Regions from separate parts of the Paenibacillus sp. FSL H8-0034 genome, predicted to be linked through region 2. Evidence: riboswitches for the same ligand, from Rfam matches in the RefSeq annotation. Region 2 holds a riboswitch; each other region holds the start of a gene.
What was found. Region 2 has a riboswitch for cyclic di-AMP ahead of NST47_RS21630 (CAP domain-containing protein). Riboswitches for the same ligand answer to the same signal wherever they lie in the genome.
Positions count from the first base shown of each region.

Region 1: another riboswitch for cyclic di-AMP. It lies ahead of NST47_RS03140 (3D domain-containing protein); the one in region 2 lies ahead of NST47_RS21630 (CAP domain-containing protein).
Region 3: another riboswitch for cyclic di-AMP. It lies ahead of NST47_RS34295 (CAP domain-containing protein); the one in region 2 lies ahead of NST47_RS21630 (CAP domain-containing protein).

Region 1 covers NZ_JBBOBS010000001.1:691,706-699,538, reverse strand. The annotation lists gene yabG (sporulation peptidase YabG) at 1-835, opposite strand, end outside; gene rsmA (16S rRNA (adenine(1518)-N(6)/adenine(1519)-N(6))-dimethyltransferase RsmA) at 914-1,816, opposite strand; gene rnmV (ribonuclease M5) at 1,820-2,365, opposite strand; gene NST47_RS03140 (3D domain-containing protein) at 2,462-3,601, opposite strand; cyclic di-AMP (ydaO/yuaA leader) riboswitch at 3,944-4,151, opposite strand; gene NST47_RS03135 (TatD family hydrolase) at 4,377-5,144, opposite strand; gene NST47_RS03130 (HD domain-containing protein) at 5,168-6,457, opposite strand; gene NST47_RS03125 (AbrB/MazE/SpoVT family DNA-binding domain-containing protein) at 6,780-7,034, shown strand; gene rsmI (16S rRNA (cytidine(1402)-2'-O)-methyltransferase) at 7,201-7,833, opposite strand, start outside.
Region 2 covers NZ_JBBOBS010000001.1:4,800,941-4,808,773, forward strand. The annotation lists gene NST47_RS21610 (chloramphenicol phosphotransferase CPT family protein) at 1-408, opposite strand, end outside; gene NST47_RS21615 (hypothetical protein) at 490-1,257, opposite strand; gene NST47_RS21620 (penicillin-binding transpeptidase domain-containing protein) at 1,527-3,563, opposite strand; gene NST47_RS21625 (YjcZ family sporulation protein) at 3,915-4,040, shown strand; gene NST47_RS21630 (CAP domain-containing protein) at 4,147-4,785, opposite strand; cyclic di-AMP (ydaO/yuaA leader) riboswitch at 4,794-4,927, opposite strand; gene NST47_RS21635 (response regulator transcription factor) at 5,152-5,868, shown strand; partial or broken gene NST47_RS21640 (cytochrome ubiquinol oxidase subunit I) at 5,906-6,143, shown strand; gene NST47_RS21645 (Gfo/Idh/MocA family protein) at 6,368-7,432, opposite strand; gene NST47_RS21650 (AraC family transcriptional regulator) at 7,696-7,833, shown strand, end outside.
Region 3 covers NZ_JBBOBS010000001.1:7,673,541-7,681,373, forward strand. The annotation lists gene NST47_RS34270 (carbohydrate ABC transporter permease) at 1-538, opposite strand, end outside; gene NST47_RS34275 (carbohydrate ABC transporter permease) at 535-1,461, opposite strand; gene NST47_RS34280 (Cof-type HAD-IIB family hydrolase) at 1,995-2,804, shown strand; gene NST47_RS34285 (hypothetical protein) at 3,062-3,184, shown strand; gene NST47_RS34290 (cell wall hydrolase) at 3,260-3,907, opposite strand; gene NST47_RS34295 (CAP domain-containing protein) at 3,951-4,742, opposite strand; cyclic di-AMP (ydaO/yuaA leader) riboswitch at 4,750-4,885, opposite strand; gene NST47_RS34300 (bacteriocin maturation protein) at 5,127-6,761, shown strand; gene NST47_RS34305 (TOMM precursor leader peptide-binding protein) at 6,758-7,833, shown strand, end outside.

The DNA of each region.
Region 1 (7,833 bases), 4.1 Mb from region 2:
TGCGAAAGCTGCCGCGCGATTCAATACCGCCCATTCCTTCAAAGCCGCTATGGGTCAAGCCTATAACACCTGCCACATTGACGGTATCACGAATCGGAGTAAAGGCTACCTTAGCTGCGACACAGAGCGGATCTAGCGCATGAATGAGCACACGGGCCGGTGAGCTGGCATAATTGGCACCTGCCTGCAGCAGCGCCTCAAAGTGGGACTGACAGGCTCCGGCAATAATGGTCAACTCATCCTTGTTTTTCTCATATTGTCTGGCCACCTTGACTGCCTGAACAAAATGATAAGAGTTTTTGTAGCTGCCCAGCTGGTTCATATCGCTTCTGCGATTTTTGAGAATGCCATCATGACCTGTAATGACGAGAATATCCGGCTTCGTTTGCGGCAGCAAGCGATACAAGGCCTCAGCCATCTTGACCTCAGACACGTAAAAGCCTTCTGCTGGCACCCTGAGCTCACCATACAGGTTCATGCATTTTCGTAAGTAAGCGGGATCTCCGTCCAAATGCAGCACTTTGCCCGGTAATTCAAAATATCTCATAGCTATGCTCTCGTTAGGCGCTGCCTTCGCCCCATGTGAATCCATCGAAGGCAATAACATTTGCTGAACCTCATTACTGCGAATCATGTCCATCCAAGGAGGATGCACTCTGCTTGCGGGCGGATATGAATCCAGCTGTGGGGCACTTAGCAGGTCACTCAGAGGCGCATCAGCAAGCAAACGATAATCCACTCCTCTTAGGAGAGCCTGCCGCTGTATAACGTCCTGAATTTTAAACACAATATCATTATCATAAGATCTACGAGTAACCAGATCTCCCTGTTTCATGGGCAATCGCCTCCTCGTGTATCTTATGGCGCTTCACAGCCATTGGTGAATACCGAGCAGGGTCACCATACAGGCGATTTAAGCTCTGCCCAGTGCCTTGGACAAACAACTGCTTAAACGGGCATACTCCTCCATAGAAAGCGTTTCACCGCGTCTCACAGGGTCAATGCCAGCCTCCAACAAAATAGCCTCCAGCTGCCCCTTGGTTTCTTTGGTGAAATAGCGGACTGCCAGATTGTTATAGATGGTTTTCCTGCGTTGAACGAATGAGGCCTGGACCACCTCAAAAAAGAAAGCCTCATCCTCGACCTCGACAGCCGGCTGCTGACGCACTTTCAGTCTGATAACAGCTGAATCTACGTTCGGCTGGGGGATAAACACGGTTTTGGGAACAATCGTGACGACCTCAGGCTCGCAGTAGTATTGAACAGCTATACTCAGGCTTCCATATTCCTTGCCACCCGGTTTGGCTGACATCCGACTGGCTACCTCCTTTTGAATCATGACAACGATATACTCGAGAGGCAGCTTCTCCTCCAGCAGCTTCATAATAATCGGCGTTGTGATGTAATAAGGAAGATTGGCCACAACACTTACTTGAGCAAAATCCTTAAACTGTTCTTGAAATAAAGCCTGCAGATCGACCTTCAATATATCGCCATGAATAACGCTCGCATGAGCGTACCCCGCCAAGGTTTCTGTAAGCAACGGAAGCAGCCTTTGATCAATCTCGATAGCGACAACCTTACCCGCTTTTTTGGCAAGCTGTTGAGTCAAAGCTCCGACACCAGGACCGATCTCCAGCACGCCTTTGTTTACATCCAGATCTGCCGAGCTTACGATCTTATGTAGAATGTTAGGGTCCACCAAAAAATTCTGGCCCAAGCTCTTTTTTAATACAAGGCTATGTTTTTTCAGCAAATCATTTGTTCTTTTGGGTGAGGCAATATCCATTTGCTCTGTCCGTTGGTTCGTATCCATCCTTCAGCCCTCTTCTTGTTCAAGTTGCTGCCAGGCAGCTGCAAATTCTTCACGTGTGATTCGAAACATTCGACAGCGGTTGTAAAACTGTTTGCCATTGCAGTAGCCTATGCCAAGCCGCTTGCCCATCTCCATGCGTCTCGCCGCTGCTTGGGGATGAACGATGAGTCCCGCTGCTATCAGGTCCTCCAGTGTAATATCCGACTCCGCCGCTTCATAATCGGTGCGCACGTTCTCTAGCGCTTTCCGTATTGTATCGACCGACGCATTCTCGACTCCTATGTCCCCTTTGCTGGTCGCATCCTCTCGCGTTATAAAGGCGTGCTTGCATCCCGGAACCTGGGCTGTAATGATTTTGCGAATTCGTTCCCCCGCGTGGTCAGGATCGGTAAACACAATGACTCCCCGTCGCTGCTGCGCCAGCTTGATCCGCCGGATAATATCCTTGTTAATCGCAGAACCTCCGGTCTCGATCGTTTCGGCATCAACAGCGCGTTTGATTGCCGTTGTATCGTCTTTCCCCTCTACCACAATCATTTCTTTAATCACACCTGCACCTTACCTTTCAAAGCAGAAAAAAGAAGAGGGATTCCTCTTCTCTTCCTGTAATGCTATATATGATGAGTCTGCCCCAATTGCCGACTGTTAGTCTGACGTTGGCTTGTTTGGTCCGATTACATAGATAGTATTTCCTCGCTTCATGCCAAAACGGTTCGCATAATCGTTGCTATCAAAATAAACATCGATTTTGTTCCCCTTGACTGCACTACCAATATCCTCTGCTCTGCGGAATCCAAGCCCGTCTATATATATCCACCAGCCAAGTGGAATCACTGTGGGATCCACCGCAATCGTTCGACCTTCCATTACTCTCGTACCTGTCGCAGTGAGCCCATATTGCGGGTGCTCGCTGCTCTTGCCAGTCGATGATACACCAGCTGAATAAGCAGTCAGGGTCACATTATTTATAACCTGTTTTACGTTAAATTTCAAGCCACTCTTGGATAATTCCTGAATGCTCGGTGAAGAAGCAGATAAAACCGTAACCGGATTTTTTGTACCTATTGCCACAATTTTGTTAACACGCTCGGATTGAACCTTTTCATCCACTACTGCTTCTGATACCAGCTTTCCATCCTCAAACAACTTCTCTTTTGTTTTTACAATTACGCCCTCTTGACCCTCTTGTACAATCTGTTCCTTGCCCTTAGGGAGCTGCGCATCACTTTGCTTCTCAACATCAAAGGCTATCTTTTCCGAGAACTCTTCTTTTTCTTTCTTAACGCGAACAATTTGAACTACACCGGTTTCAGATAATTCGGTGTCAAGCGCAGGACTCACCTTATCAAGCTCTCCGATCGAGACTTGAAATTCCTGCAAAGCGCTTCCTACAGTTTTGGCCACTGTGTAGAAGGTTTTTACTTCTCCGTCAGCTGTAAGCTGTAACGGTTTCGCATGGTCAATGGCAATGCGGTCGCCCGTATTTACCTTTGCATCCAGCGATGCGGAGAGACGATCATGCTCTCCAATAGAAATCCCCTGTTCATCCAGTAAACGTTGCAGAATCCATTGCTTCGTATACACAACTGATTCTTGTCCATTGACAACCACAGATACCCGCTTGGTAGCCGTGCCGTATAACATCATTAAAAACATGAAAGCGATAGCGATTGAAATCAGTGAAACGATCGAAATCAAACGCAAGTTTTCATGCTTCCATCGCAATGCGAAGGACATGCTGGATGATCGTCTTACATGGGGTTGCTCATACTCAATAGCTCCCACTTATTCGGTCCTCCTTAAAGCCCCGCCGTCGAGTGTATCACATGATTCATCTGACGCGACTATGGTTTAGGTTTTGCAATCTTTCGTTAAACGAGGATAAACGGCTTCGGCTTTTCCATTCAAAATCGAGGCGCATTTGTCTAGAAACTAAAGGGCTGCAATCTACGTTCCATATCGTTCTTTCTGAGTGCGTTCAACACCTCCCCAGTGTAAGATGTCGGCCTGTTCCGGAACCCCTGCTATAATGACGGGAGAACACAAAAAAAGTCAGCGGAGAAGAGGACTCTTCCCGTGACTCTTATATTATTTCACCGGCGTGGTGAAATAAAGTACACGACAATCGTTACCTCTCTCTTAACGCTTACGAGGTTAGCTGACGGATTCGGACTTGAGAGTCGCCCTACTTTGGATTGAATCGCATACGCGTAAACACGTGATTCTATCCGAAAGATTCACCCCAGAAATCGTGACTTTTGCCCCATTGAATGCAATGTGCAGATCACTTTTTGGTTCCCCCGTTTCCCATTAGGAAACTCAGCGAAAATGGAAAATTGGTAATCGTATTAAGTTAATATTGAGTTTACGCTCTCCGGTGTGAACTTGTAAAGTATACAAACAGGGCAAAAAACGGTGAATTTCAATTGAATTAGGCCATAATTCAGGTTTTTACCGATAAAAACCCTATTTATCTCTCATTTTCATTATGCATGTGTATATTTACTTGCGATATCCCCTAGACCGATAAAAACAAAGCTTCTCACCACCCACAAATGATTCATTTTAGATCGAATAATGTAATGGCATTTTGGGTAGTAATTTGAGCAATTTGTTCAAGTGTAAGGCCTTTAATTTGAGCAGCAGTTTCTGCGACTAATTTCACATAAGCAGTCTCATTCCGCTTGCCGCGGTAGGGGTGAGGCGTCAGATAAGGGGCATCCGTTTCGATCAACAATCGATCCAGAGGTACCTTGTCCAGCACTTCTTTTGGCTGCTTGGCATTCTTAAAGGTCACAGGTCCTCCAAAGGAAATATAAAAATTCATATCCAGACATTGCTTCGCCGTTTCCCAGCTGCCAGAGAAGCAATGCATCACGCCGCCGACCTCGGCTGCCTTCTCCTCACGCAGTACCTGAATAATATCATGGTGAGCATCACGGTTATGAATGGCTATGGGCATACCCAGCTTGCGGGCGAGCCGAATTTGTTGACGGAACACCTTGTCCTGGACATCTTTGGGAGAAGTATCCCAATAATAGTCGAGTCCGATTTCTCCAATAGCGACAACCTTGGGATGGCTGCACAGCTGCTCGATCCATTCCAGATCTTCAGGCGTCATATCTTTGGCATCTTGCGGATGCCAGCCCACAGTCGAATAAATACAATCATATTGCTCAGCCAAAGCGATCGAGCTTGGAATCGTTTCTCTGTTAAATCCGACATTGATCATTCGACTGATTCCGTTCTCTAACGCGCGCTGTATGACCTCTTGTCGATCTTCATCGAACTGGGGCGCATTTAAATGTACATGAGTGTCGGTTAGCATAATGGTTATGGCTCCTTCTATAGTTAGTCTTCCGCATCCAGCAGGTTTCTGAGCTCGGTCGGGATGGTACTGCGATCAACCTGCAGCAGCTCCTCAGGGAAATATAAATGGTATTGCCCTTTATGAATGCCGCTGATTGAACGGATAATTTCTGACTTCTGGGAAATTTCAGTTAATTGATCATGCTGATCAAGCAGCAATATCGGCAAGTTTTCATCGTGCTCACCCGGACGGTACACATCATACGAAAGATCCGAGGGAAAATCAATTTCCATATAAAATGTCGGATCTATGCCTGCGTCCTGCATCACAACTCGTAATTTTTCCAATTGTTTAATATCCAGCTGCTCCAGCCTCACATACTTAAACAGGCGGCGGTTTAAAAACCGTGAGCATAAATCCGACAAAATCGGATCCTTTTCGGTTGACCATTGTGCCAGCACGGTCTGCATAAACGCTTCATCCAGCATATGGTATTCCTGCACCGTTAACGTTTTGCGGAATAAGCTTAATAGAGGCGGAAGCATAAAAGCGAACTCATAATTTTCCTCATATAGATGCTTGGCGCGTCCGAACACCTTTTGCAAAATAATTTCAGCACTTCGCGTAACCGGGTGAAAGTAGACCTGCCAATACATTTGATAGCGCGACATCAAATAATCTTCGACGGCATGCATCCCGCTCTCCTTCACAACAATATGGCCTTGAAAGGGGCGAATAATTCTCAATATACGTTCCAGATCGAAGGTGCCATAATTGACCCCTGTAAAATAAGCATCACGAAGCAAATAATCCATACGATCAGCATCGAGCTGGCTGGAAACGAGGCTGACGACAATTTCCTTGTGGTAGGTTTTGCAAATAACACCAGCAACTTGCTCAGGAAAGGTGGGTGACACCTGTTTAAGGACACGATTGATCTCGGTATCGCCAAGCACGATCCTGCAGGACCAATCCTCATGGTGGGTGCCAAATGTCTTTTCGATGGAATGGGAAAAGGGACCATGCCCGACATCGTGAAGCAAAGCAGCGCATAAGGAGAGCAGTCTTTCTTCCCGAGGCCAATCCTCATACTGGTTGCGTTCAAATTGCGAGATGATTTTTCGAGTCACCTCATATACGCCAAGCGAATGTGAGAATCGGCTGTGCTCTGCCCCATGAAAAGTTACAAAGCAGGTGCCAAGCTGCCTGATCCGGCGCAGCCTTTGAAATTCCTTGGTATTAATCAAATCCCAAATCGTCTGATCCTGAACATAAATATATTTGTGAACAGGGTCCTTAAAAACTTTTTCTTCTTGAAGAGAACGAGTCATGATCCTTCACCTGCACTTTCTTCGATTTTTCGACATAAACAAACAAAAACCTGTATATTTGTCGAATAATATCATATTCGTATTTCCAATTTTATCATACATTCAACTAGCTAAATCCCCCTCATAAAGCCTTTAATAAATCAATTCAAGAAAATTTTAGCTATTTTGAATGTATTTTTAATTAAATTTGAACAAATTCGACATCATGATTGTCAAAAAACGACAAGTTGTGGTTGACTATTATGGGAATGGTTGGTATCATAGAAAATAAGAATTATGTCGAATAATGACGATTATTTTTTTCTGAGAGGGGACTTATAACATGTTAAAATCAACTGGTATTGTTAGAAAGGTCGATGAATTGGGTCGGGTTGTTATTCCTATCGAGCTTCGCAGAACTTTGGGTATCGGCGAAAAAGACGCTTTGGAAATTTATGTAGATGGCGAGCGCATCATGCTCAAAAAATATGAACCTGCTTGTATCTTTTGCGGTAACGCTGAAAATGTTTCTTATTATAAAGGTAAAATTATTTGTCACGAATGTTTGTCCGATATGCCAATACCTGTGACAAAATAAGAAAAATAGTTTATAATAAGGATAGCAATTCTTACTTAGGTAATTCTAACCTTTTTCATATCTCCTCTTGTCCCTGAATCATAGATAACTATGACTCAGGGATTTTTTTTGTGAAAGAAGACCATTCCGTAGAAGGCCGACTATGAGTAGTTTTAAGCCATTCGATTCATTCTTCTTTATGTAGGAAGTTATACAATTCTCGCTTGGGCATCTGACGGTCGGAGGCAGCACGTTTCATCGCTTCCTTGCGGTCCGAGCCTTGCGACTCATAATGCTCTACATGCGCCTTGATGGTGTAGGATTCCCACCATTCGACAGTCAATGCCGTCTCCGGGGCCGTGCTGCCTTCAACAATGATGCAATACTCACCTTTGGGCTCGTTTGCGTTCAGCCAATCGCAGCATTCACGTATCGTCCCTCTTGCAGCCTCTTCATACTTCTTGGTCACTTCACGCATCAAGCAGACCTGACGTTCAGGATTCCAGACCGTTAGCATAGCCTCAAGCGTCTTAACAATCCGGTGCGGGGATTCATACAAGATAAGGGTTTCCTTTTTAGGCTGCAGTAGCTCAAGTTCTTGAAGCAAGGATTTTTTGTCACGGGGCAGGAAGCCCAGGAACGTGAATCGCTCTGTCGACAATCCAGAAACAATCAAAGCCGATAAAGCCGCATTGGCACCTGGTATCGGAATTACATCAATACCCGCTTCAATCGCTTGCTTCACCAATTCCGATCCTGGATCACAGATCGCCGGCAATCCGGCATCACTGACCAGAGCGATAGAATCCCCCGTTTCCAG
Region 2 (7,833 bases):
TCGTTCTTGTTCCCTTCGTTCCAGTTCATCAAGCGGACAGTGAACACCGATAAAATAGGCTTGTGTGTTATGTAATAATTGGACACATTCCTCCAACCAGCTTGGCTCAATCAGTACATGATCAACTATCATATTCTTGCCTACCCTTGAAAAAGCCATTATATAATGATGAAAAAGCGATATGACTGGATTTTCTATCATTTCTTCTCTTTCAATTGTTTTTATTTCTTCTCTGGATATGTGATCGCCAAACATACTCATCAACATGTCATTGACACCAGCAATCGCATTATCGACAGATAAGTAAATAAAATCTTCGTCAAGCAGCTGAATAAGCTCTTTAGAAATACTTGTTTTCCCTGCACTTGAAGTGCCGTTCAGAAAAATGACGGTTCCGATCTTTGTCAAAGTAACCTCCTATCTCTTACTCATTCACATCAGTAAATAAGCTCGCAATCATTAAGCACAGTCATGTATATAATATTCTTCCTATTGTGCACGCAGGTAAGGAGGTTCCGTGCCACTTCCCCCTTTCCCTCCCATCGTCCCACGGCTGACTTCATAGAGCATTTGCTGTTCTCCGGCTACTCCTTCTTTGCTCCAACGCTCAATGAAATGAACCAGGTATTGTTCCTTTACGTCAGTTTCCTCGACCGCCGTTTCTCTTTCAACATCATAACCGTCGACCTGTAATTTCTGCATTCCGACTTGTTTGGGGAACCTGTCGATGGTGGTCCCGCTGCCGGAAGTCGCAAAATTGACTGCATCCACGGCGGTAAAAGGTGGCTTCGGCGGTGAAGACACGTGTAAAGCACCTACAAAAATCCCAAAAAGAACAAGAGGTGCAGCTATTAGCAATACGCGCGTTCCCCGCTTGACAAGTGGCAAAAAACGGAGGATCAACCTGTCAAAACCGTAAAAAAGAATCGCCGCTGTGCCGCCCATGATGCTAAATAAAGAAGATTGAAATATAATACCAAATAAGAACCCAAGGACAGCGTGGATAAGACCGGATATTAACCATTCGCCCGGACCCATTACCTTCACTTTTCTAATTGCTACTTCCGTAATTGATGAAACCAGAATGCCGTAAAGAAATATACTCGGTACCGCATACAAAGCAATGACAGAGGCCCACGATGCATAGCTGCCAGCCGCATACCAAGCTGCCCCTCCCACAGCCATGAATGGGAACGACACCAAGAGTACGATCGTCCATGAAGCGAAATAAGCGGCCAGACATTTTCTCCTAAGCATCTTATCTCCTCCTTCGAGTCATAGTCTATGGTTCTTTGTTATGGAATATTTTACTATTATACCTTATGAGAACCAATTTTCGCCAACCTCTTAGCGTTATCGTGGGAACAACAGAAAAGAAAAAACGGCTGTTTCGCAAACGATGCGAACTGAGCCGTCTTTTTGTGTTTACAGAAACAAAAGTAAATTATGAATGGATTTCGAAATCGTTTTCGCGTATGAAAATGTATCAATCTATTGTGTACGACTTCCGTAATATCCCGACCCATTCACCATGTTGTTTTCCCATATTTGAGAAATACCTTTTTCGCTTTGGCTACCACATAACCACTGCCACCCCGCTTTTTCACATCCTCAACCATCATCGTCAGCAGCAATTGATTAAGAGTGGCATCGAACTCAATAAACCAGCCATTCTCCAACCCGTCCTCGCCCTTCTTTTGCTTCAATTCCGCTGTGCCTGTCTTACCTGCGATGTTCATGCCTGCTATGTAGGCGCCATGAGCAAAACCCTTAGGGTTCCGGACGGCCTCCACAAGATCCTGACGCACAATCTCGGCAACCTCCGGTCTGATAACATCCCGCTTCCATATGGTGTCAGCCGGGTTGGAAGCTGATTTCACCAATAATGGTGCAACCACATTGCCTTGGTTAATAATAGGCGTATAGGATAACGCTACATGTAGCGGACTCATCTGGACTTCTCCTTGTCCGTAAGCCGAATCGGCAAGCTGAATGTCGTTCTTGATCCCCTGATTGGCCAGACTGGATCGCGGAAATGGGTACGGCAGCGGCAGCGGCTCTCCAAAACCGAATTTGTAGGCGCCATTGTAGAATGTATCTTTTCCCATCGCAAGCGCTTCCTGAGCAAAAAATATATTATCCGAGAAAACCAGCGCATCACGTAAATTTTCATTGTGCACATCCCGATCACGTGTTACATAATAGTTGCCCCAAGATGCATCCTTTGTCCAGTATAAGCCTTGAATATTTCTGACGCGATCTGGAGAGGACACACCTGCGTTCAAGCCTACGGCCGCTGTAACGGTTTTAAAAATCGAGCCCGGTGAATACAGCTTTGTAAAACGGTTAAGGAGCGGAATATTAGGATCCCCATTCCACTTGTTCCATTGCTCAGCCGAAAGTCCCGATACAAACAGATTAGGATCATACGCAGGGCTGCTGACCAATGCCAATATTTCACCGCTCTGCGGCTGTAAAGCAGAGGCAGAACCCGCATCTCCTTGATACTGCTCGTAGATCGCCCTTTGCAGTCCGCTATCGATTGTGGTTTGGACATTCTCTCCCGCTACCGTCTCCTTGGATGCCAACGTTTCACGGGTAGCCCCATTCTCATCAATGATCACGATTCGCACTCCGTCCTGGCCCTTTAAGCTTTTCTCGAACAACTGCTCCAGCCCTGCCTTGCCCAACTGGTCATCAGGACCGTAGCCTTGATCCTTCAGCTTGGCCAGTTCCTCTGCGTTAATCCCTTGAACGTAGCCAGTCAAATGGGCGGCGGCTTCGGCAATTGGGTAGGTGCGGATCTTCTTTTGCTGAAAGGAGACGCCCTCTATGCCTTGAAAAGCCATGACTCCCTTACCGTCGGTAGAACCGATTGGAACAAAATTACCGGGTTTTACCCAGGAAGCCTTTAGCTTTTTGTTAACCTCATCCGCTGATAATCCCAAATATTGAGCAACCGATTGAACCGTCTTTTCAGCATCCGGGCCTAAACGATCCGCGGCTAATCCAAGAATGATCAAGCTGCCATTAATCGCCAGCCCTTCCCCATTCCTGTCGTATATTTCACCCCTCATCGCCTTAGTGGTACGTACAGTTACCTTATCATTGTCCTTCATAGCGGGGAAAATAAGCGAAGGATTCCAGTCTACCTTCCAATACATGGTTGAGTTTTCCTTGATTAACTTTGCTTGATAATTAAATTCAATGGGACCTGCAATCGTCATAAGCGAAGCATGGTAAGTATAAGTAGCTGTATCCTCTGGTGCAGGAGTTGGCTTGGTAGGAGCTGGAAGTGTTGTCCTTTCGATATGCAGCTGACTCATCCCGATTCCTTCATAAATGGAGGAGTAACGCTTAACGAACTGCTCTTGCGATAGTCTGGTTTGGGAATCTGACGACAGCATCGCATACATATCTTCATATTGTCCCTTTTGCCACGCGGCCATATAAGAATCGAAGACCTGCTCGGGCGTCATCGCTTTAGGTTTGGATGCTTCGTTCCGACAGCCGGTAATGAGCAGCAGCAGAAATCCCACGATCAACCATTTGGATGTTTTCAAGGATAATCCCCCTTTGCATATAAGTTATCTATTATCCGTAAATGCGGCTTACCATACTAAATATAATGAAGTATGGCAATCAGTTACATAGACAAACGATCACAACTTGCTGACATTTTCATTTCACAAAAGGAAAATAGACGATCCCGTGAAGGCAACCGTCTATTTTGGAGTGATCTATGGGTTAGCATGGGAGCAGTTGGCGGCTTCTCCCACAACATAGCATATGTAAATCTATCAATGAAGGAACGACAAGTTCCTCCCCTACAAGCGCACATTTTGTATAAGTACAATCCATCAGCCTCTGACCATCATAACATACAGAAGGTCACACGGAAGGAGGCTGGAAATATGGGATATTTAGGCGGAGCTGGCGTAGGTTGTGGGAGCTGTGCAGGTTTGGGTCTGGGAACTAGCACAGGTGTAATTCTTGTTTTATTCATTCTGCTTGTTATTATTTCGAGAACATTCATCTAACATAAACCGTTAATATCGTGATATAGTCAAAAAGACAGTAACCCGAAGGGAATTGGATTCCTTAATCGGTTACTGTCTTTGTTCAGAGCGACGCCTGCATACAAGCTTAATTCGCAATAAACTCCTGAACCCACTCGCCATTATAATAAGCTACGCCAATTTTCGTATAATTAGGGCTCAAAATATTTTGTCGATGCCCTGCGCTGTTCATCCAGGCAGTCATCACATCCTGTGGAGTCTTCTGACCCATGGCAATATTTTCACCTGCATACGTATATCGAATACCATACGATTTCATCATGTTAAAGGGGGAGCCATAGGTAGGAGAGGTATGATCAAAATAATGATTGTTATACATATCCTTCGCTTTATCCAAGGCCATAGCCGATAATGCACTATCGCTTGCCAATGTCTTCAAGCCTGCTTTGGTGCGTTCCTGATTAACCAAATTAACCACTTGACTCGCAAAGGTGGAGGTGGTTGTCGGGGTGCCTGTTCCCTGCGGAGCTGGAGCACTTGAGCTTGTTCCGGGTATATTCAATACCATGCCAGGCCAAATATTATTGGCATTGGTAACCTGTGGATTGGCTTGAACAAGGGAGCTTAAGCTAATTCCATACTTCTGGGCTATCGTCCACATCGTATCGTTGCCTGTTACCGAATACGGAGCAGCCGAAACCGCCGTGGCGCCAACAATTGTACCCAAGGCAAGTAAACCGGTTAATACGGACTTCTTCAAAAACATTGCAAACATCCTCTCTTTTTTAAGGCCTACGAGGTTAGCTGACGGGTTCGGGTCAAAGAGCAATCGCCCGGCCATAAATACGGCTTCACCCCAAAGATTGGGTTCCCCATGCCTCTTGTGGAAGCTTCGGCCTGATATGAATCTCTCACAATACCCGTATGCACAGCTTGATGCTGGATATGGTTTAAGAGAGTTCCATTTTAACACGGGATTTACCGACGAGCACTGCACAAAGTTTTCCATTCCTATTTGCATTTCACAAAGCCTTCATGCTTTGTTCACCTTTCCGTTATTGAAATAGCTCAATGTAGTCATGCCTTTGTGAAAAATGATAGATACAATAAAAGGCAGGTGAGGTGATAATAGATGACAAGCAAATACAGAGTATTGGTCGCCGATGACGAAGAACGTATACGCACAATCGTACGCATGTATCTGGAGAAAGACGGAGCTTGTGTTGAGGAATCCGACAATGGCAACGATGCTTTGCATAAAGCGGTGGATAACGATTATGACATCATTGTGCTGGATTGGATGATGCCGGGTCTGAGTGGACTGGAAATTTGTCAGATGGTCAAGCAAGTAAAAACTACTCCCCTGCTTATGCTTACAGCCAAGGATAATGAAGACGATACGATCCATGCCTTCAAAGCAGGGGTCGATGATTATGTGACCAAACCTTTTAGTCCAAGGGAATTCACATGCCGAATTCAAGCTATCCTTAAACGGACACAACCCGGCAAATTCTGGTCTGCCACCCAATCACCCGCAAACAGATTTATGCTGCCCCATCTTATAATCGAGCATGATGCCCGCAGAGTACTTGCAGATGGACGCGAGATTTCCTTAACTCTCAGGGAGTATGAGCTGCTGCGATATTTAGTAATGAACGAAGGAATCACCTGCACAAGAGACAAGCTTTTTCGTGATGTGTGGGGCTATGAAGACCATGGAGATCATCGCACTGTAGATTCCCATGTTAAACGCGTTCGTGAAAAATTACAGTCTGTGTCCCCTGCTGCTGCCGCCATGATTGGGACTGTCTGGGGTATCGGTTACCGATTGAAGGCTTCGAATATTTAAAACAGCTTCTGCATAGTGAACAATTGGGGTGAATTGTCTCGCTCTGCTAATTGCTATTATGGAAACCGTTTATGTGGTAAAAGGACGGGAAGTGTACAGGAAGATGGCTCAATTCTGGGGTAAGCTCTTTCTGATCAATTTTGCCATCGGGATTGTCATAGGTTCGTAGGTGATATGTTTGGAGCTCCGTTGGCCATTGAGGCCTTGCTTTCTTTATGGAGTCTACCTTCATTGGACTATGGATCTTTGGTTGGGATCGCCTCTCGGCCAAGCTTTGTTGACAGTAAATTGTCAGCCGGGATCGGGGGCAGGCTTTTTTGCTGTGCCGTCATCTGCATAATTGATTATTATGTTATTGTACTGCGTAACAACAAATGGAGGGCAAGGATGACATTAAGGTTAATGCCATCCGCCCAGGGTGGATGGAAACAGGTGATTAACAGTCTGAGATCAGAGGATCACAAACAGCCTCACACAATACATGATGGGAGTCCGAAGACTACAGAACAACCTCTCTGCCGGTTTCCGCAGATTTATAGATGGCTGATAAAATTTTAATCATATCAACGCCATGCTCCGGCAGATTGATCGGCTCTGCTCGCTGCTGGACGACCTCGATAAAATGCCTAAGATGCTCTGCGTGGCCTGGAGGCGCATCTTTTTTCAGGACAGGGGTGATGTTCGTCAATTGGCCTGCTGCTTCGGAATATAGCTGCAGCACGCCATTCCGCAAATTGCTGCCCGCTTTGGTGCCGCGAAGCTCGACGAAGTTCGCATCCTCAAGAATATTGGAGGCCCAGCTGAACTCAATTTGCAGTGTAGCTCCGTTCTCAAAACGTATAAATCCAATAGCAAGATCCTCGACGTCAAAGGTTCCGCCTTCTTTCTTTTCACCGAAACGGCTGTGGACAGAGTTGGAAATTTCATTATTAGCGAATTTGGTATAGGTCGCACCAGCAACCGCCACCGGCTTCGGGTTGCCCATCAGCCATACAGCCAAATCGATGAAATGGACACCTAAGTCAATTAACGAGCCGCCACCAGAAAGCTCCTTCGTTGTGAACCAGCCGCCTTTTCCGGGAATGCCTCTACGACGAACCCAACCGCAGCGACCTGTATAAATCTCACCCATATGCCCTTCGTCAATATAACGCTTTAAATAGCTGGAGGCTGGTGTGAAGCGGTTGTTTCTCATCGTCATCAGCACCTTGCCGCTGGCTTTGGCTGCATCGGCCATTTTCTGGGCTTCCTCAGGATTGATGGCATCCGGCTTCTCGCAGAATACATGCTTGCCGGCCTTCAAGGCTGCAATTGCGATTTCGGAATGAAAGTAATTCGAAGTACAAATATCGATCACATCGATATCATCACGCCCTAGCAGCTCACGGTAGTCAGCGTATGCGGAAGGGATGCCAAATTCTGCTGCAACGGACTCAGCACGTTCTTGATTGATATCACAAACAGCGACGATCTCCACCTCAGGATGTGCTTGCAATGGCTGTACATGTGATACCCGAAAAATGTTGCCGACGCCAACAATACCTAATCTTAACTGATTTGCCATGATGCTTCCTCCTCTAATTCCCTATGTAGGTTTATAGCTTAGTGATCATTTGGGTCAAATTGACATAAGCCTAACATTGTTCAGTATACAGGAATTCAGTTTTGAAGTCCTTTACCTATTATCCAATTTTATTCACTTATCTTATCGTCAGCATTCTATGTATATGAAGGCTTTACATAGGGTTTCCTTTGAAATACAATCAATGTTATCGGTTACAACCAATTGATGTATCTTACTTATACTAAGGCGGATCCAGGTGACTTATGATGCGAATTGTTACTGCAGGGTATTCCCGGCACACACGGAGTTATTATTCTAACCAGGCGCATGGCTTGAAGTATTTTCTAGTGCGGCTGCAAACAGAGGGCTTCTGCCAAGCTTTGGTGAATGGCACCTTATAC
Region 3 (7,833 bases), 2.9 Mb from region 2:
TTCTGATGTGTCCGCATCCGTCGATTTTTGATGCATCGAACAGCTCGTTTGGCAGCTGCAGAAAAAATTGGCGAAGTAGAAATACACCGAATGCTCCCGCCATAAAAGGCACAATCAAACCTTGATAGCTGTCCATCCAACCCCAGCTTTTAATCGTCAGGTAATTCGGAATAATCGTGACTTCCCAAGGAATCATCATAGTAGCGAGAAAGATCGCAAACAACGCGTTTTTCCCTTTGAACTTCATGAAGGAAAAGGCATAGGCGGCTAAGCTTGATGTAATGACCTGGCTCACCATGATTGCCGATGACACAATAAAGCTGTTCAAAATGAAACGGATAATGGGGAAGCTTTCGATAGCCTGCTTGAAATTCCCTAAATACAATTGAGATGGGAATAAGGGCGGTGGAAAGTTGGAAACTTCCTTCTCCGTCATGAACGACGATAATATGCTAAATAACAGCGGATACAAAACCGCGAGAGCCATCAAAAGCAGCAGCAGGTACTGAATAACCGGTGTGATTCTCTTTGCAATCATTGATAATGCACCTTCTTCTCCAAAACTTTAAACTGGAACAAGGTCAAGGCCAGGATGATCAGGAACAAAATCAATGCCTGTGCGCTCCCGATCCCGAAACGGAAATTAACGAACGCGTCCTGATAAATCGAATACACGACAACATTGGTTGAATTCATGGGGCCGCCTTTAGTTAAAATGTGAATTTGCCCAAAGGTCTGGAAAGCACCAATTACTGATACAATTAGGGCAAAAAAGATCGTAGGCGTCAACAGTGGCAAAACAATTTGGAGAAATGTCCGCACAGGTCCGGAGCCGTCAATTTTGGCGCTTTCATATATTTCCTCAGGAACACCCTGCAGCCCGCTGGATAACACGATAAACAGGAAGCCCATGTTCATCCATATCGTCATGAGGGAAATCGATACCAGTGCCCAGGATGGGTCGGTTAACCACGGAATGGGACCGATATGAACAAAACTTAAGAAATAATTCAGCATACCCGCCGTCGGGTGGAACAACAAAAACCAGATAATTGAACCAGTACCCACAGAAATAACAATAGGCAATGAAAAAATAAACTGAAATACCTTCATCCCACGCAATTTGTTATGCGTGATCGCTGCCAAAAAAAGGGACCAAATGATCGAAGTAGGTACTGTTAACAAAATGAACAGTAAACTTACTTTCAAATTCGAATAAAATTGACCTGAGGTTAACAAATCCGCGAAATTATCCAATCCAACGAACTCAACGACCCTTCCACGAGGATCTGTAATGGTCATGCTAAGGTATACAGATTTCAGCATAGGGTAAAATAAAAAGGTTATAAACAGAATCAGGGAAGGGGCCAAAAACAAATAGGCTAACAGGTTTTCTCCTAACTTTTTCTTTCTAAGTAATGCACTATCCGCCTTAATTAAAACGCTTTCATTGGATGACAATTTGCATACCCCTTTCTTAGAAAAGTTACGTTTATCAGTTGTGGGAGCGTTCCCTTCTCACTCACAGATGGTACCTCTGCCGAGTTGAAGCTCCCTTCCTTGATCCGGGATACTCAGATGTTCGCTGACACGTTCATTCAGCTTTCTGGGTAACACGGGTACACATTTAGAGAATAAAAAAACACATAAAATGCTTTGTTATAAAACAAGCAGTTTATGTGTATCTCCTATTCTCCTACACAACTATTAACTTGTTTTCATCATACACGGTAGTAGTCAATTTTGTCAATAAAACGTTTACAATTTCTTAACATTAAATTTTTCAACACTTTTATAGTACCCAAACTGGCCATTTTTATTGACCAATGTCTATTTATTTCATGAAATGAATAGCGTTGGATCATGCTTTCTCCAGGATCAAATGGTTTCCCATACCCGTAGTGTGTCATTCATAATCAACTTCCAAGTCAGTGCGATGTTCACGCTTCTCATGTATAATAAGAGCCGTAGACCGACAAAGGAGTGGAACCACGATGTACAAAATGCTGGCAATCGATATCGACGATACGCTGATCAACGACCGTAAGGAAATAACCGAGGGAACCAAGGCGGCTTTGGAAAAGGCTTTGGCGCAGGGCGTTACCGTGACACTGGCAACCGGCCGGATGTATGCATCCGCCAAACAAATGGCTGCCCAGCTGGGCTTGAATGTTCCGCTCATCACCTACCAGGGCTCGTTGGTGAAAAATTCCGAGGATGGCGCAACGATTTATGAACGTACTGTTCCCACTGACGCGGCACATCATATTTTTGCATATTGCGAGCGCAATGAGCTTCATCTGCAAACCTATTTAGAGGATATTTTGTATGTACAAGCAGATAATGATAAAAGCAGAGATTATGCTGCCCTATCGAAGATCCCTTATACGGTCTATCCCGAGTTCCACGAGCTGGCGGATAAGCCATCGACCAAGCTGTTGATTATCGATGATCCCGGACGATTGGATGAAGTAGCGGTTGAGCTTCGCAATGAAATCGGCCATCTCGTACATATTACGAAATCGAAGCCTCACTTCCTTGAAATCGTGAATCGTGAAGGTACTAAAGGGCATGCGATCCGCTTTTTGGCTGAACGATTTGGTTATGAGATGTCAGAAGTTATGGCAATCGGCGACAGCTGGAACGATCATGAAATGCTGGAAGCCGCGGGTTTTGGTGTGGCGATGGGTAATGCCGTGGAATCGCTTAAGGAAATTGCCGATTTTGTGACCTTGTCGAACAATGAGGACGGAGTTAAGCATGTGGTGGAGAAGTTTGTTCTGCAAAATAGCTCTGATCGATAGGCAGGTTAGAGTGCCGTTTTAATGAAGAGAATTATAACGACAAAGACGGACTCCCGAAGGAATCCGTCTTTTTTTGGGGTGATCTATGGGTTAGCATGGGAGCAGTTGGCGGCTTCTCCCACATCATATCATACGTCAATCTATCTATCTTGGAACGACTTGTTCCTCCCCTACAAACGCACATTTTTTATGAGTCCAATCCATTAGCCTTTTGCCTTCATAACATACATTAGGTGAAATGGAAGGGGGTTGGAACTATGGGATATGTAGGTGGAGTTGGCGCTTCTTGTGGCAGTTGTGGAGGTTACGGTTTGGGAACTACCACAGGTGTTATTCTGGTTCTGTACATTCTGCTTGTTATTATTTTGAGAACATTCTAATATGAGTTAGACAATAAAAAGACAGTGACCGAAAAGGGAGCACGCTCCCGTTATCGATTACTGTCTTTCATGCTCTTATTTGGCAAAAATATGATTTCCGATGGTTACGGTCTGGGGTCGAGACCAGATCCACTTGCTGGTAGCGGTTATCGGATTGAAATAATAAAGTGACTGATTCGTAGGATCCCAGCCACGCAAAGCATCCTGCGCCGCCAGATACGCGGTTGCATCAGGGGTCAGCGTATATTGTCCGTCATCGACAGCCGTGAATGCCCCCGGTTGAAATACAACATCATGAATATTATTGGGGAACTGACCGGATTGTATCCGGTTCATAATCACGGCTCCGACAGCAACCTGACCCTCGTAAGGTTCACCACGAGCCTCGCTATAAATAACTTTGGCCATGATATCCAACTCAGCCTGATTTAATGAATAGTTTTTTAGCGATTTCCACGTTTGATCGCCGACAACTCCGTCAGAAGTTAATCCATAATCTTTTTGAAACTGGCGAACGGTTGCCAGGGTTTGTGAACCAAATTGTCCATCCAGTACATGTTGATCATACCCTATTGTTCTTAAACGGAACTGCAAATCCCATACATCTCCGCTTGATATTCCCTTTGTTAGTAGAGCCGCGGCTTGAGCCTGGTCCGTATGCACGGTACCCAGACTCATAAGAAGCAGCGCGATCCCCACAACAAATGCTTTCACTCGCTTCATTCGTTGTTTATCTCCCTTCGCTTTGGCAAAAGGGGTTATATGCTTAATTCGCAATAAATTCCTGAACCCACTCGCCATTATAATAAGACACACCAATTTTTGTATAATTAGGATTCATAATATTTTGTCGATGTCCTTCGCTGTTCATCCATGAAGTCATGACTTCCTGCGGAGTCTTTTGACCCATAGCAATGTTTTCACCGGCATACGTATACTTGATGCCATACGTGTTCATCATATCAAATGGAGAACCGTAGGTAGGCGAATTATGATCAAAATAATGATTATTGTACATATCCTTCGCTTTATCCAGTGCCATAGCCGATAATGCACTGTCACTAGTCAGCGGATTCAGACCTGCCTTCGCGCGTTCCTGATTCACCAAATCGACTACTTGACTGGCAAAGGTGGATTCAGTTGTCCCTTGCTGAACTGTTGAGTCTGTACCTGAACCTGTTTCCACACCTGTTCCAGTCCCTGTATTTGCAGCTGCACCATTACCTGTATCTACGTTAGTACCTGTATCTACATTTGTATCTGTATCTACGTTTGTATCTGCGCCAGTTCCTGAACCGAAGTCCGTTCCGAAGCCTAATCCTTGACCTGTGCCTATGCCAGGAAGATTCAATACCATACCAGGCCAAATGTTATTGCCATTGGTAATCTGTGGATTGGCTTTAAGCAGATCACTTAAATTAATCCCTTGCTGCTTGGCAACCACCGTCATCGTATCGTTACCTGTAGTTACTGTGCATGGAGCAGCTGAAGCAGCTGTGGCTCCAACCACCGTACCCAGAGCGAGTAAACCAGTTAATACAGATTTCTTCAAAATCATTTCGAACATCCTCTCTTTTTTGCGGCCTATGAGGTTAGCTGACGGGTTCGGATCAAAGAGTAAGGACCCGGCCATGAATATGGCTTCACCCCAAATAATAGGTTCCCCCATGCCTCTATAAGAAGCTTCGGCCTGAATGGTGTCTCTTAAAAAAACAATATGCTCAGCTTGGAAACTAGCTGTCTTTTTAAGAGAGTTTCATCTTAACATGGGAAAACCCGAAGTACACTGATCAAAGTTTTCCAATCTATTGGGGTCGAATGCTATCATTCGTCTGTCCTTTTCGTATGTGCAAAATTAAGCATGAAGGACAAACGATCATACATACGATAAAAGATGTAAGTAGGGATGTAGATTTCTAACCTGACATTTCAGGAGGATGATATGAAAAATTCTGAATCGTTCGTCCCCTTAAAACCATATCTTCATACCAAGGTGTTGGTGATCGGCTGCGGTCCTTTTTTGATATCTTTGGCTGACACGTTGCTTGAATCAGGATGGCTCCGTTTCCACATACTAATTACGGAATCCGTACCTACCGATCGTGAACAGCTGAAGGAATTGGTCGAGCATGCTCGTTTAACAGATCCTATGGCCGTAATAGAAGAACTTTGTCTGGATCGCAGCGGGAGAACTGAATGGCACGAGACAGTCGCGCCCTTTCATTCAATTTTGTACGTCTCGCAGGAAGCTCATATCGAGGAGCTTCGGAACTTGAATGCGGTTTGCAAAGTACAGCAGAAGCTGCTGCTGCCGGCTTTCTGTATACAGCAAATAGGACTGGTCGGGCCGCTCGTCCATCCGGACATGGAGGGCTGCTGGGAGTCTGCGTGGCGTCGGCTCCACCAAGCTGCTCTTGGCAGCACCCATCTCTCGTCCGACTTCTCGTCCACGGCAGGAACCATGCTGGCGAACGTCATGGTATTTGCGTGGCTCAAAGCGTTATCGGAAGCGGCTGAATCTGCAGCGCAACAGGCTTTCTTTGTACTTAATCTAAATACGCTGGAAGGCGATTGGCATTCATTTGTACCCCATCCGCTCGTGACCGGACTCCTTACGGCCCCTGATCGTACAGCCTATGTACAAGAATTTGAAATTCCCGATGCGCTGATTAAAGAGGAAAGAGAGCCTTATGGGTGGTTTTCCTATTTCAGCAGACTAACGTCATCCACAGCAGGAATCTTCCATACTTGGGAGGAAGGGGATTTGGGGCAGCTGCCGTTGGCACAGTGCCGTGTTCAGGCTGCTGATCCTCTCTCGGAAGGACCAGCCAAGCTGCTACCCGATGTAATTCGCTCAGGTCTGACTCATGAAGAGGCACGACGGGATGCAGGACTAGCCGGAATTGAAGCATATGTAACGCAATTGTCTACTTTATTCACTTCAGAACTGCCTCCATTCCCGTATGCTCATGGAAATGGGGCTGCAATTCAACCGTTTATCGGTATTGGAGCAGGTGAAACAGTCGCAGAAGGAGTGTGCCGCGGGCTGCTAATTTGCTTGACTGACACATTGACCAAATCGTTGATCAACCGGAAACCTTTTATCCGTCAAGTGCTGCCAGATAACGTCGAGGACGAACGCTGTAAATACTATTTGCAGTCATTGACGCTTATACAGGGGGCGCCAACGATCGGTCTTGGTATGGAATTGTACGGCTTTCCTGTTGTATGGGTCGGTATAAACGGCCTTTGGTATGGTCATGTAGGCTTGAATACGACATTGGCCTTAAGAAGCGTGCTGCAGCAAGCTCTGCGGTTCGCAGCAAACACACAACTGATACTTCCGCCGTCAGTACTCGTTGCAGCCTCTGTGATACTGGAAACAAAAGAACCCTCCCATCTGATCATTCCTTCCACACAAGAGAGTACATCATCTGAAATCTTGGCTGCGGCCTTGCAAATCCTGAAGCGGGACAGCAAGCGACTGCATGTGATGGATATGGCCAATGAGCCTTTTTTGAAAGAAGGGCTTGTAGGGGTTTGGGGCGTTCTTGTGAGAGAGGAGGATTCCCGATGAAATCTGTCATCGCGATTGTCGGAGAGGGAAAGCTTGCGGACCTCGTGTACCGGAGATTGTCTCATTCCTATTCAATCGCCCTACTGAATGATTTCAAGGAGAGTGTACCGGAAGCGGCACAATTGGTTATTGTTCTGCAGGATGAAGCCAGTTCCTTCTTGGTTAACGAAATTGAACAATTGTTGCAGCCGACAGGCATCCCCTGGATCCATGTCTGTGTTCTTGGTGATGAAGGTGTGATCGGACCCTTAGTACGACCCGGCTCACCGGGATGCTCGTTATGTGCGGACACGCGTTATCAGATGGCAGGACGCAATTTGGAAATGTCCGAGCAGCAGCTGAGAAGATTGGTATACGGAGACGAGCTTGATGAATCGGGCATTTCGCTCGCTGGCTTGCTGCACATATCCTGTCTAATTGAAGCAGAAGCACAGAGAATACTCCAGAGTAAGCTGGCTCTCACGGAAGGGCGCATCTATCTCGTTAACTTAATAACTTTGAAAAGCTCCCTACACCCTTTTTTACCTGACCCCCTATGTACCATGTGCGGTCAATTACCCGATGATACTGCTACGATAGCCCAGATTAAGCTCCAGCCAAGTCTTAAGAGCAGTCCCGCTAGCTTTCGCTGTCGTTCGGTTAACGAACTGAAGGATGTATTGATCAAAGATTATTTTGATTCCCGAACCGGACTTTTTAATGTATATCAGCCAGATCTTGCTTCATCCTTTGCTGCTGTCCATGCCAACCTTCTCTTGTTTGCAGGAGACGAGGTGACAGCAGGCCGCACTCATTCCTATGTGACCAGCACGCTGACCGCGATATTGGAAGGATTGGAGCGATATTGCAGTCAGGCACCGCGCGGTAAACGAACCGTAATTCGTGACACCTATCACAATCTCGCAGAGCAAGCGCTCAATCCGCTTGATGTAGGTGTGTATACAGATGAGCAGTATGCGCAGGAGGATTTTCCATTCCAACCGTTTCATCCGAACCATCCCATCGATTGGGTCTGGAGCTATTCGTTTATGCAGGAACGTTCGATTCTCGTTCCGGAGCTGCTGGCGTATTA